2 regions of the Clostridium sp. JS66 genome follow, and region 1 is predicted to be linked to the other one. Evidence: riboswitches for the same ligand, from Rfam matches in the RefSeq annotation. Region 1 holds a riboswitch; the other holds the start of a gene.
What was found. Region 1 has a riboswitch for cobalamin ahead of cobK (precorrin-6A reductase). Riboswitches for the same ligand answer to the same signal wherever they lie in the genome.
Positions count from the first base shown of each region.

Region 2: linked by a shared signal. The riboswitch ahead of Q6H37_RS21970 (energy-coupling factor ABC transporter permease) and the one ahead of cobK (precorrin-6A reductase) in region 1 are both predicted to bind cobalamin.

Region 1 is NZ_CP131467.1:4,132,673-4,138,867, reverse strand. It holds gene Q6H37_RS19345 (response regulator) at 1-266, shown strand, start outside; cobalamin riboswitch at 340-519, shown strand; cobalamin riboswitch at 941-1,138, shown strand; gene cobK (precorrin-6A reductase) at 1,262-2,056, shown strand; gene cbiQ (cobalt ECF transporter T component CbiQ) at 2,125-3,021, shown strand; gene Q6H37_RS19330 (energy-coupling factor ABC transporter ATP-binding protein) at 3,034-3,888, shown strand; gene Q6H37_RS19325 (energy-coupling factor ABC transporter permease) at 3,928-4,680, shown strand; gene Q6H37_RS19320 (cobalt transport protein CbiN) at 4,680-5,030, shown strand; gene Q6H37_RS19315 (DMT family transporter) at 5,248-6,195, shown strand, end outside.
Region 2 is NZ_CP131467.1:4,766,246-4,775,267, forward strand. It holds gene Q6H37_RS21945 (ATP-binding protein) at 1-3,250, opposite strand, end outside; gene Q6H37_RS21950 (4Fe-4S dicluster domain-containing protein) at 3,543-4,796, opposite strand; gene Q6H37_RS21955 (energy-coupling factor ABC transporter ATP-binding protein) at 4,841-5,677, opposite strand; gene cbiQ (cobalt ECF transporter T component CbiQ) at 5,677-6,465, opposite strand; gene Q6H37_RS21965 (energy-coupling factor ABC transporter substrate-binding protein) at 6,465-6,779, opposite strand; gene Q6H37_RS21970 (energy-coupling factor ABC transporter permease) at 6,784-7,524, opposite strand; cobalamin riboswitch at 7,785-7,968, opposite strand; gene Q6H37_RS21975 (MtnX-like HAD-IB family phosphatase) at 8,089-8,721, opposite strand; gene Q6H37_RS21980 (ECF transporter S component) at 8,907-9,022, opposite strand, start outside.

The sequences.
Region 1 (6,195 bases):
CTGATATTATTCTTATGGATATAAAAATGCCAATACTAGATGGATTACGTGCAGCAGAATTAATAAAAAACAGAGATGAAAATAAAATTATCATATTTGTAAGTGCTTGTGAAGATTTTTATCTTGTACAAAAAGCCATAAGGATAGGGGCAAATGATTATCTATTGAAATCTACTAGAACTGAACAATTAGTAGAAACAATAAGAAGACATATGTATCCTAATAGAGAATATTTTATGGATAAAGTTATAGGAATAAATTATTAAGGTTGATAAAATATTTTAAATTATAAAAAGATTGACATAATTCAAAAATAGATATACAATTATTATTGTAAAATTAAATAATAAAGTATTAGGTTTATTTATTAATTAAAAGGGAAAGTGGTGAAAATCCACTGCAGCCCCCGCTACTGTATACGGAGACAAGTTCTATGTCCACTGGAGAGATATCTCTCTGGGAAGGAAGAATAAGGAAGACCCGTGAGTCAGGAGACCTACCTATTGCTTTTGTCATAGTCTTTCGGAGGGAGAGAAAATGCATAAATAGTGTCATTTTAATACCGTTGTATTTTGAGTTTAACTTAAAATTAGCAGTATTAGATGCAGCAGAATATGTATTTTATAATTGTTTATTAGAGACTTCGAAAGGAGCCTCTTTTATTATATAGTGTTAATTTAAATATATTTAATCCCTTTATAAAACTTACTTTACACTTACTTTTTAGTAAGTGTACCTTTTTTTATAACATATAGAACTTGGATTTATGAAAGTTCGTATGACATATTGACTAATATAGTAAAAATTTCTTGGATTTTGTATAAAATATTGACAAAAATATATTTAATAGATATTATATAAACATGTAATATGGTAATTTTTATATGAAGATTTAGTGTGATAAAGATTAAATTTTGATAGAATTTGTATATTTTTGAACAATATAATAGTTTAAATAGGTGTCGATTGTAATCAAGAAGTGTTACAAATCGGTGAAAAGGGAAGATGGGTGAAAATCCCACGCGGTCCCGCCGCTGTAAAAGAGGAGTCCCTCTGAGAATGCCACTGAATAATCGGGAAGGCAAGAGGTGATGATGATGCTTGAGCCAGAATACCTGCCTGTTTTAATACCTGTTACTCTACGAGAGATAGAGGAGGTTTAATACAGTGTGCCTATTTTTAGTATTAACTCATTGTCTTTTGAGAGACAATGAGTTTTTTTTATATATATGATTTATTTTTAATATTTTTGGAGGTAATTATGTCAGACGTATTAGTTATTGCAGGAACAATGGATGCTAAGCAAATAATAAACAAGCTTTATAAAATTGGTGAAAAGGTTACCGTAATGGTCACCACTAAGTTAGGCAGTGAGTTGATTGATCATGATGATAGTATTGATATTTATCAGGGAAAGATCAATAAGTTTAGCGTCATTGATATGATAGATAAAGTACAGCCAAAGTGTATAATTGACGCTTCTAATCCTTTTTCAGTAGACATATCTAGAAATGTAATAAGTGCTTGTAAACTGACTGAAATACCATATATTAGGTTTCTAAGAGAAAAGGTAGTATATGAGGATTATGACGTTGTAAAGGTAAAAAATTATAAAGAAGCATATGAACGCATCCTGGAATATGAAGGTAATATCGTACTAACGGTAGGAAGTAAAAAAATTGAAACCTTCACTAAGATTCCTGACTATCGAAACAGAGTATACCTTAGAGTGCTTCCAGATTGGATGGTGTTAAAAAAATGTGAAGAACTGGGATTCAATTCAAGAAATATAATAGCAATGAAAGGACCATTCAGTGAAAAGTTAAATGAGGAGATATTTAAGTATTGCAATGCTTCTGTTTTAGTGACAAAAGATAGTGGTAATACCGGGGGCGTTATAGAAAAAATAAGTGCAGCTAGAAAATTAGGAATTAAAATAATTATGATTGAGAGATCTGATGAAAATTATGAAAATAAAACGACTTCAATTGAAGAAATAATTGATTTCGTAAAGAAAATAAGTATCAAAGCCAAAAGTATTCCAAATATAATATAGAAACTTAAAAAATAGGAATTTTAAAAACCATTATTTTGACATGGATAAAAATTGAAAGAAGGTGCGATATGGAAACAATTATTATTTTATGCATTATGTTTTTGATAGCTTTGTTTTTCTTTAAAATTGGAAATAATGATGATCATAATCATGAAAATAAAAACCACAATCATAGAATTGGTCATAAACACGGTGAAGGATTTTCTATTGACTTTTATTCTTATAGTTCAAAAATAAGACATTGGAATCCTACCTTTAAAGTAGCACTTTCTGTTTTGATATTAATTCTTTGCATTGTACTTAACAATCCATATGTATCCATTATGGTGATTATTGCAATGACCTATGTGACAGTTGTAAAAGGGAAACTTCCATTACATGAATATTTGTCAATAATGACAATTCCCGTAGCATTTATTTTATTGGGTACTTTTACTATTGCCATTGATTTTTCAAGGCAGCCCTTAGGACAATATAATCTGTATCTTGGTTTTGCCTATGTATTCACTTCTAATTTAAAACTTAAGGAAGCTGTATTTTTGATATTAAAGGTTTTTGCAGCTATTAGTGCACTGCAGATGATGACATTATCAACTCCATCCTCTGAAATTATCTATGTACTTCGCAAAGCACATGTGCCAAAGCTTATTATAGAACTTATGAATATGATTTATAGATATATTTTTATTTTAATGGATGTATATAGTAAGATGAAAAACTCTGCAGAGTCTCGTGAGGGATACTGTGATTTTAAAACCTCCTGTTATACATTTGGAAGTATTGCAAGTAATATGCTGGTTACTTCACTGAAAAAGGCAAATTCATATTATGATGCTATGGAGGCCAGATGCTATGATGGGGAACTAATATTTTATGAGGAAGATAAAAAGGTGGAAACAATACATATTGTTTCAGCAGCAGCATTCATAATTTTTTTAATTGTAATATGGAGTTTTACGAGATAAGGGGGAGCTATTATGGAAAAAACAATATTAAAGGTTGAAGATTTGCATTATGTTTATGGAAGTGGAAAAGTTGCATTGAAGAGTGTAAGTGTGGATATTCATGAAGGTGAAAAAATTGCTGTTATTGGCTCCAATGGATCTGGAAAATCTACATTTTTCTTGAATATTAATGGCGTATTTACACCAGAACGTGGAAAAGTCATTTATCGGAATACAGTGGTTAATAAGAAGAATTTAAAGGAGCTTAGAAAGAACATTGGAATTGTATTTCAGGATGCAGATAACCAAATTATTGCATCTACGGTTATGGCAGAAGTTGGATTTGGACCTATGAATTTAAAACTTCCAAAGGAAGAAGTAAAAAAGAGAGTTGATGAAGCTCTCACATATATGAATATTTCTGACTTCAAGGATCGACCTCCTCATTATTTGAGCGGCGGCGAGAAGAAAAGAGTTACTATTGCAGATATTATTGCTATGAAATCAGAAATCGTTATTTTCGACGAACCTACAGCAGCACTAGACCCTTTAAATGCCATGATGTTAGAAGAAGTTTTAGACAAGCTTGCTTTTGAAGGTAAGACAATGCTTATTTCAACTCATGATGTAGATTTCACCTACAGATGGGCGGAAAGAGTTCTTGTATTCTGCCATGGAAAAATTATAGCAGATGGAACACCACTAGAAATTTTCAAAAACAAGGAAGTTTTAAAACAGGCAAATTTAAAGCAGCCAACTATGCTGGAGGTTTATGAATCCCTTGTAGAAAATCATTTTATAAAAGATACAAAGTTTTATCCTAAAAATACTGAAGAATTTAATAAAATGCTTGAAAAACAGATGTCTTTTCTAGGTGCTTTGGCTTAGATTAAATATAAATTAACTTAACATAAGGAGGAAAATAAAATGAACAAAAAAGAAAAGAAGCTCTTAACTATTATTACAGTCTTTGCATTGACCTTTGGAGTAGTTCCAGTGGCAAATGCAATGCACATTATGGAAGGTTATCTTCCACCAAAATTTTGTATTGCATGGGGGGCCATTTGTGTTCCATTCTTAGTATTGGGTTACTTATCAATTAAAAAGACATTATCTGAAAACCGTAAATCTATGACCATTCTTGCTATGACAGGTGCATTTATTTTTGTACTTTCATCTTTAAAAATTCCGTCAGTAACAGGAAGCTGTTCTCACATGACGGGTACAGGACTTGCTGCAATTTTATTTGGACCATCTGCAGTAAGTATACTAGGTATCATTTGCTTGGTTTTTCAAGCAATTTTACTTGCTCATGGTGGACTTACAACTCTTGGTGCTAACACTTTTTCTATGGCTATTGCAGGTCCCTTAGTTTCTTATGGAATCTATAAATTATGTCAGAATATGAAAGTTAATAAAAATGTAGGTATTTTTATAGCAGCATCAATTGGTGACTTATTTACTTATTGTGTAACTAGTATTCAGCTTGCACTTGCATATCCTTCTCAAAGTGGTGGAGTTATGGCATCTGCAGCTAAATTTCTTGCAGTATTTGCACCAACACAGCTTCCACTTGCAGTTATCGAAGGCATTCTTACTGTTGTAATTGTTATGGGTCTTGAAACATATGCAAAATCCGAACTAACAGTTATTGGATTTTTAAAGAGAGGTGAAAATTAATGGCAAAGACAAAAAAGAAGGTTATCACTTTATTGGTTATTGCTGCATTGATTGCTCTTATACCATTATTTACATTGAGAGGAGCTGAATTTGGAGGATCAGATGATGCAGGAAGTAAAGTAGTTTCGCAAATTACAGGTAAAGAGTATCATCCTTGGTTTACACCTGTTATGGAAACTTGGATTGGTGGAGAATTACCAGGTGAAATTGAAAGCTTATTATTTTGTGTACAAACAGGTATTGGTGTCGGTATCATAGCATTTTTTATGGGAAGATTAGTAGAAAGAAAAAAAATAGAAAACGAGAAGCTTAAAAGTGAAAAACGAACTACAGAATCAGTAATTAGCTAGAAATTTGTACAAGGCTATTTAAAAAAGCTTATTCCATAAAGATTAAATAAAGCAATTTGAAGAAAACTTAACGAAAAGTTATGTTATCCTCAAATTGTTTTAATTTTATGAGAAAAATTATATAGTGATATTTTTAATGATTGTGTTAATGAATTCATAATTATTGTTATAATTGAATTAATATCATAATTTTAACTATATATGAGAGGAGAGTATAATGAATAAATCAAAAGCTTATCCAATTATGATGGCATTAGTATCCGCAATTTTATTTGGAGCCAGTGCACCTATAACCAAGATGCTTTTAGGTAAAATTGATCCTATTCCTCTTGCTGCATTTTTATATTTTGGTAGTGGAGTTGGCTTGTTAATATTCCAGATTGTAACTTCACTTGTTAAAAAACAAGCCTTAGACGAAGCACCTTTGAAAAAAAAGGATTTTCCCTGGCTTTTAGGTGCAAGTATTGCAGGAGGAATTATAGCACCTATTATTTTGCTAAACTGTCTTAAAGTAACTCCGGCCTCAACTGCTTCACTGTTGTTAAATTTTGAAGGGGTGGCAACTACCATAATTGCAGTAGTATTTTTTAAAGAAAGTGCAGGAAAACAAATTTTAAGTGCTGTAATATTAATTACTATGGCAAGTATTATTTTGTCCTGGGATTTTAAAAATCAATGGGGATTTTCTATAGGTTCTTTTGGAATTATATTGGCTTGTTTTTGCTGGGGAATAGATAATAATTTTACAAGAAATATTTCTGCAAAAAATCCTTTTTCCATTGTAACAATAAAAGGAATTATATCAGGTTCTTTTTCATTCATTCTAGCTATGATACTTGGTAATCAAATACCAAGTTTAACAATTTCAATATCTGCTATGATTATAGGATTTTTTTGCTATGGTTTAAGTATAGTATTATTTGTATTTGCTATGAGGGATTTAGGAAGTACAAGAACAAGTGCATTATATGGAACAGCGCCATTTATTGGAGTTATTTTATCTTTTATTTTATTAAAAGACACTCCAAGTGTTATGTTTTTTATATCACTTCCCATTATGATTATAGGAACAGTTCTTTTATTAAAGGAAGAACATTATCACACTCATATTCATAGAGCCATACAGCATGAACATAGGCATAATCATAGTGATGGTCATCATAAT
Region 2 (9,022 bases), 630 kb from region 1:
CAGCTACTGCTGGTAATTCAACAATAAACTCACTTCCATAACCTAAAGTACTTTTCACATATATTCTTCCCTTTTGCATTTCAACTAATGATTTTACTAAAGCTAACCCTATTCCACTACCTTCTAGTTTTTTTGATAAAGATGTATCCACCTGTGTAAACCTATCAAAAATGCTATCTAACTTATCTTCTGGAATGCCTATACCTGTATCCTTAACTGAAATCTTAACCTTATCTTGTAAATCATAAATATTTACAAATATACTTCCACCTTCTTCTGTAAATTTAATTGCATTTGAAAGCAAATTAAGCATGATTCTTTCAATTTTATCTCCATCAAAAGCCATATATTTTTCTTCAACCTCTGTATCAAAAATTAATTCTATTCCTTGTGCTTGAACATAGCTTGCAGCAGATAAAGTAATTTCTTCTATTGTACTTATTATGTTTCCTTTAGTAAGTTTTAAGGATAAATATCCGCCCTCTATTTTTGTAGTATCAATTAAATTGTTTATTAATCTTAAAAGTCTTAAAGTGTTCTGACTCATAATATTGAGGTATTTGTCTATATCATATCCTGCAGTTAACTTATTTGCATTTATAGATTGAATCAACTGTATAGTGCTCCATATAACATTTAATGGAGTTCTTAGTTCATGGGACATATTTGTAAAAAATTCTGTTTTTAACTTATCATTTTTTATTACCTGAGAAAGTATTTTTTTATTTTCTTCAAAGCCCTCATTTAACTCTTCAACCTGTTTTGTAGTACTTTTCACTTTACCTTGAAGGCTAGTTACTTCTCCTGCCAAATGTTTCAAATCTATAAGAGTTTTTACCCTAGCCAATAGTTCAGATTTTTCAAAACGCTTTCTTAAATAATCATTAGCTCCATTTTTAAAAGATAGCACTAAGCTTTCTGTACGGTTGTCCCAGGTTGCAATTAAAATTGGTAAATCAAGTAAAGAATATTTTTCTCTCAGTATGCTGCATACTTCCCATCCTATCATATCTGGCAGCATTATATCCAAAATCACCATATCTATATTTTTATCATTATAAGCTATATTCAATGCTTCTTTGCCGCTTGCAGCGGTAATAATCGTATATTTTTCCTCTGACAAAAAATTTCCCATTACTTTTATATTTACAGACTCATCGTCTACAATTAGAATTTTGCCATTACTTTTACATTGTTCTAATTTTTTATTACAATTTTCGCTACAATCATAATTTTCTAATTCACCTATAGAATCATCTTTTTCAATATTCATAGATAATTTAGGTAGATTAAAAGTGAATTTAGCCCCCTCTCCCAATGTAGATTTTACTTCTAATTCACCACCATGAAGCTGAACTAATTTTTTAGTTACATATAATCCTAATCCAGAACCATGATATTGCTTATTTATACCATCAACTTGATTATAAGGCTGAAAAATTTTATAAATATCACTTTCATCTATTCCTACACCTGTATCCTCAATGGTAATAAAAACATAGTCACCTTTTTCAGCAGCAGAAATTTCTATTTGTCCTTCATTTGTAAACTTTACTGCATTTCCTATTAGATTGTATAAAATTTGTTGAATTCTATTTTCATCTCCATAAACATAAGGAATACTTTCTTCAACTTTATTCAATATTTCAATTGATTTATTGCTCATAAATGATTTAAAGGATTTTGTCACCATATTTATAAGCTGCCCTATATCTACAGGCTTCATTATTAAGTTTATATCATTACTTTTTATTTTTGAAAAATCTAATATATCATTTACCAGATTGGATAATCTCTTAGCGCTATTTTTAATTAAAATTAATGTTTCTTTTTCATCATTACTCAATTGCTTTGAATTACAATCTATAAGACTTTTTGAAAGTCCAACAATTCCATCTAATGGTGCCTTCAATTCATGAGATGTAGTTGCAAAAAAATCATCCTTCATTTTGTCAACTGACTTAAGCCTCTCCGTCATTTCTTCTATCTTTGAAAAAGCCATTGAAAATTTATCAGATGCCACATATGATTGAGCAAAAATAAAAATAAGAATTCCTATCGGAGCGTAAGACCCTGTATCAATTACCGAATATTCATATAAAATATCATTTATTCTTGTTCCTAAAAAAATAATCATAGCAATAATAACAATTGCATTATTAGATTTTTTTATAATATGCATATAAAGCATTTTACTTACAATATATAAAATTATAAAATCTGATATTATTTCAACAGGTAATATCAAGTTAATATAATATATTGGAGGTAATATTAATATAAGAAAAAAATAAGTTATACCTAAAATCTTTGAAAATTTGACTACTTTTTCACTTATAAGCTCAGTATAAAAATTACTCATAAACAATATAAGTACTGGTATATATATAAAGAAAGTCCATAAGAGTAATTTTACATTGATAATATAGTTCATGTTAGGAAATACCCAGTAAATTAGTCTTTCTCCTACCAATAAAGTTCTTAAACAAATTAATACACATACCACAGCAAAATATAAAGGAGCTTTGTCTTTTTTTCTTCTTATAAATAAAATAAAGTTATATATAGCAGCTGCCAAAGTAATTCCAAATAAAAATAAATCAAACCCTACTTTTTTAGCTCTCTCTTCACTAATTTGAGATTCACTTCCAAGTAATATACTATCAATTTCTGGCACACCATATTGAAAATTACTACTTTGAAGTACTATTTCAAACTCATTTGTATTGTTGTAAAATGAACCTAGTCTTGTGGCAAGTTTTCCATCAGTTTCATTTTTAGTCTTTCCTACTTCTCCACACTGTACAACTATTTTATCATTTACCCAAAGCTTATGAGCTGCTTGAATAAATTGAGTTTTAATAGCATATAAATCCTCTGAATCATTAGCAATTACTTTTAATCTATAGGTTGCATATCCTTGAGAATTTAGTTTTTCATTTCCAAATTTATAATTTTTAAAGCTTCCTGGAATATTAATTAGTCCTGTTTTCTTGACCTTCTGTTCAACTTTAAAATCCTCAGGTGTCAACAACTGTTTGTAATAAAATTCCCACTGTCCATCCAGTTTAACTATTCCTTGCTTTTTAAAATTCCAATCCCTTAAATCTAATACACCAGATTTAGCTACAGGCCTTTTATTTAATTCTTCTCTATCTTTGTTGATAAAAACCCCTAAAAGAGCTAAACTTACAATCAATAACATAATCAAAAAAGTTACCCTATGAATAACTAATTTAAAATTTTTCATAAAATTCTCCCTTTGTAATAAACTTAATTTACATTAAAGATACAAATAAGTTTAATGCTATATAAATATATTAACAAAATTTTAGTTATTTTTCCACATTTCGCTGGCATTTTAACTCGAATTTTGAAATTTACTTATTCATTGGTAAAAAATTTGAAAATATAAATAGAATATTGTTAATAATAAAAGAAGAGGCTCTCACCTCTCCTAACTTATCAAGTGCTATCTAACTTAAAAATAGTTTTTCATTTATAATTCTATCCAATTTTAAACTCTGTAAAACTTACAAAGATTATTTTCCACTTAGCAATTTATCTAAATACACTGATTTCATTTGTTTACTTGCCATAGCTTTCTTTACAGGTGGAAGTTTTAAAATAGCTGATAAAACTGCTGCCATAGCCCTATGGCTTAAAAGAGCTTTATTATCAAAAATAAGCTCCTGAAGTTTACCTTTTTCAATAGCTTGAAGTACAATTCTATGAGTTGTATTAGCTGGAGTTATTATCTGTTTTTCCCTATGTTTAAGATATATACCTTTTTTATGACAATTTCTAGCACAAATACCACATCCAAGGCACACGTTTTCATCTGTTCTAGCTTTTTTTGTTACAGGATCAATTTTTATAGCATCTATAGGACATGCATTTGCACATTTACCACATCCAATACAACTTTCCTCTATAAATTCTGGAAGAAATGCAGTAGTCTGAATAGGAGTCAAATATCCAAATTTCTTAATTGCCAACATACCTTCGCAGCAACAGCCACAACAATTACAAAGAAATACTGATCCATTTCTAACATTTTCACCACATTGAACTAGATTATATTCATATGCCATATTTAATATTTCCAAAGCCTCAACTGAATCTATAGCCCTACCATATCCATTTTTACTTAAAGTGTATGCACTATTCCCAAATGTTAAGCAAGTTTCCATAGGTGCATAACACTGTTTTCCTAAATGTTTCATCTTATGCCTGCAAAAACACATACTTACAGTAATAAATCTAGCCTCTTTAATCACATTGCTAGCTCTATCATAATCCATTATCTCTAGTTCATTTTCTCTTGAAAGAACTCCTTCCTGCACAAAAACCTTTCCGAATCTTGTTTCTGTCCCTAAAAATAGATCCTTGATAAAGTCTTCTTCTACATTTAAATACTGAAAGTACAACTCTGATAATGTTTTTTGATCGATATCATCTCTAGTTCTCATAAGGGAGAATTCAAAAAATCCAATCATAGGTGGTGGAAGACAATATTCCTTTTTTTCATCATAGTCAATATCCATAAGAATAGCCTTTGAAGCAAGCTTCTGAAGGATATTCTCAGTGCTAGCTTCACTTATCTTCCAAATTTCGCTTGCAGTTTTAATAGTAAAAGGCTTTATAGGCAGCATTGCCACCAGTTCTGCCTCCTTTTCTGTAAAAAGCATACTCAGTATTTTATATAATGTTTTTGAAGGCGGCGCACCTTGTGGAAATCTATTAATTCTTTCTTCCAATCTCTTATAAGCTTCTTTATTTGAAATGTGAGACATATCTTCACAACCTTTTTTAACTTATATTCTACTATACAAATAAGTTATTTTGAATTTATTATTTCCAAAAGCTCCTTTTTATTTCTAGGCACACTTTCTTCAAATTTTATTTTTCCACTGCTTACTAAATTTTGAAAAATTTCAAGAATTAAAGGCTTTTGAAGATAACACTCACTTATAAGCTTATCATCTGAAAATATTTCATAAGGAGTACCTTCTTTAACTACTTCCCCATCTCTCATAACAAAAATATAATCTGACCAAGAATAAGCTAGCTCTACATCATGTGTTGATAGTATTACTGTAATTCCTTTTTCATTGATACTATCAAATATATCAACAATTTGGCTAGAATGTTTTGGATCAAGACTGGAAGTAGGCTCATCAAATACTATTACTTCCGGATTCATAACAAGTATATCTGCAATTGATACCCTTTTCTTCTGACCATAGCTTAAAAAATGAACAGCTTTTTCTCTATAATCATACATACCTATACCTTGTAAAGCTCCATCAACTCTTTTCCTGACTTCAGTTTCTTCAAGCTTCAAATTCATAGCTCCAAAGGAAACTTCTTGATATACGCTAGCTGAAAAAAGTTGGTTTTCTGGATCTTGAAATACTATTCCTACATTTTTTCTCAATTGCAATAAGGATTTTGAATTATACTTTACTATATCACCTTTATATATTAGATCACCATTACTTGGCTTTAAAACTCCATTAAAATTTAAAAATAATGTGGACTTTCCCGAACCATTAACACCTATAAATGATATTTTTTTGCCTTTCTCTATTTTAATATTTACATTTTTTAAAGCTTTAGTACCATCTGGATAATTAAAGCTTAAATCTTTCGTTTCAATTATGTATTCGCTCATTAAATGATTCCCCCAAAAATATTCTTGCTCAAACTTATAGTTACTAATATTACTTCTACAATTATTATAACAAATATATTCCTGTATGAAATTTTAAAGTTATCCTCTATTAAATTTATTTCACCATCGTAACACCTAGATTCCATAGCAGTATAAATGTCTTGTGAACGTTTGTATGAACTTATAAAAAGCGAAGTAACTAATTTTCCTAAAGAATTATAACCTGTACTTATTTTTGAGTATCCAAGTCTTGAATTCTGCGATATGAAAATCATGTTAGCTGTATCAAGTAATACAAAAATAAATCTATACACAAGACCCATTAGTTCTACAAATAACTTAGGTGCCTTAAATTTTCTAAGCACTGTTAAAATCTCAAATACAGGAGTTGTTAGTGCTAAAAAATACAAGCATGAAACTGATGCAAGTGCTTTAAAAAATATTTTTGAAGCCATAAGAAAGCTTGTTTTTGTACATCCAAGTTTAATATTAAAAATGTGAAAGCTAAATAGTATTTCTTTACTATCTCCAACAGTATTTATTGCTATTGTAACAATTCCAATAACCAGGAACACTAAAGGAATTAAAATCAATTCACCATAAGATTTAGCTGGTATCTTACCTTTAAAAATAGTTATAGCTGCCATAAATAATACTACTAATATTGAATATACTATATTATTTAAAGATATACACAATATCATAGTTAAAATAGAAAACATAAATTTTTCCATAGGATTAACTTTTCTAAGTTCTGATACATATGCCAATTTATCTATAGAAATCATTATTTTTCACTTCCGTCTTTTTTAGATTTTCCCTTCATATATCCAAAATAGTAACATACAACTCCTGAACCGACAGCAGCCTGAAGTGCAAATAAAAGGCTCTCTATCTCACTACTTGGTGGCTGCCAAACTGGTGAAGCCCATTGTTTATAATTAGGTTTAATTTGTGTAATTGCCTTTTCTGCCTGATCATCTGAACCACCAAATTCAGCATGCTTTAAGAACAACATAGGGACTACAGTAATGGCTACTACAAGGAAAGCTAATATTAAATTTTTTTTCAATAAATTATTGTTTTTAGTTTGTACATGCATACCATTAAGCCTCCTTTGGTATAACATTTAATTCTATAAGTTCTTGCTTGTTATAATTACTTAAAAGATTAAAAACTATAACTGTTAATATTCCTTCACTTATTGCTAATGGAATTTGCGTTACAGCAAATATACCCATAAACTTTATTACAGATGTTGCAATTCCACCTGTAGCATCTGGAAATGCTAATGCTAACTCAAAAGATGCAGTAACGTATGTCATTAAATCTCCCAGCATTGCTGCAGAAAATACTGATATAGATTGTGATACTTTTAATTTTTTTAGTAATTTATATGTAAAATATGACACTAAAGGTCCTACAACTGCCATAGAAAATGTATTAGCACCTAAAGTTGTTAATCCTCCATGTGCAAGAAGTAATGCTTGAAAAATAAGAACTATAACACCTAAAACGCTCATAACCGTAGGTCCAAAAAGTATAGCTCCAAGTCCCACTCCTGTTGGATGTGAACAACTTCCTGTTACTGATGGTATTTTTAAAGCAGAAAGAACAAAAGCAAAAGCCCCAGCCATAGCTATTAACATTTTTGTTTTAGGATTTAACCTTATTTTTTCCTTTATAGAAAATAATCCAACCACAATAAAAGGTATACATACAATTCCCCATGTAATGCACCATTTTGGTGGAAGAAATCCTTCCATAATGTGCATTGCAAACACATTTTTAGGAATACATAATATTGCAATAAAAATTCCTAAAGAAATTTGATATTTTTTTGACATAACTACACCCCTTTTATTACATAAATAATCGTAGCCTATAAAACGATAATGGTGCTCGTACTACTAAAAATTCTACTAATTGCCAAAACTATTCCAATAAAAATAAAAAGGAACTTCTTCTGGAAGTTCCTAATAATCAAATTTAAAAGCACACATACTGTTTATCCTAAACATAACTAATTTCCTTGTACGTTTTTAATTAGGTTATGTTAATTTAGATAAAATAACAGTTTTTATGCATCTTCTTTCCCTCCGAAAGATTGCAGTAAACAGTACTAGGCAGGTCTCCTGACTCACGGGTCTTCCTCCTTCTTCCTTCCCAGATAAATCCATAGGATCCAGTGGATATAGAATTTGTCGCCGTATACAGTAGCGGGGGCTGTAATGGATTTTCACCACTTTCCCTTTTAATTAACGTTATAAACCTAACACTTCACTATTTAATTTTACAATTAAAATTGTACATTATTTTTCAAATTATGTCAACATAATATTCTGAAATTACTATTTTTTAAAACAATTGCTTCAACACAAATAACAATTGTAATTCTACATGTATTTAGCTTAATTTTTTTTCATATATTCTAAAACATCAAAAAAATTATCAAAGTTATGATAAGGTAATTCTTTATTTTCATAGTGTTGTTTTAAAAAAGATTTAGCAAAAACTACATCTGCATCTTTAGACGCACATATATCCGAATGACCATCTCCAATATAATAAACCTTATATCCTCTGTTTTTTAAATCATCTACTATTCTTTTTTTACAATTTCCACAAAATCCACATTCTCCAGATGAATTTAAAAAAGATAATTTCCAACCATTATCATATTTTGCGCTGTTACATACAACTTTCAGACCTTGAAAACCATATGTTTTCAATATTTCATTTATGTAAATATCATATCCATCAGAAGCTACTATCATTTCATAGGAATTTTTCTTTACTTCCTCAACAAACTCTCTAAATCCTCTATTTATGGGAAATTCTCTAACAAAATTTTTTATGTATTCTTCATCATGTTTAATTAAATCCCACTGCATCTTACCACATTGAGCGGTTCCTATTTTTTTGCTTACCCACAAGTCTCCTATTTCTTTCCACCCTTCATCTGCCAGCTGCTTTATTATAGAAAATCCTACATCCTGTACTGTTATAGTTCCATCAAAATCAACTACAAAAGCTTTTTTCAATTAAATTCCTCCTCGTCTTACTACCATTTTAACTCAAATTAACATGAGAACCATTCTAATTAACTTAATTAAATCTATTAGAAATTTATTTAATCCTTATTATAATATAGTAAATATAAAAAGAAATAACAAGTCAATATACACATTAAGTTGTATAGTGACAAGTTATCTCTTTATTACATATCTTATATCTTTTTAGGCACTCTACCTGAAAGAGCATTATAAGAGTACATGAGTATTGATATTGCATAGGAACTTACAACAGTCAAAACTAATGTTTCTACCATCCTTGGAATCCACA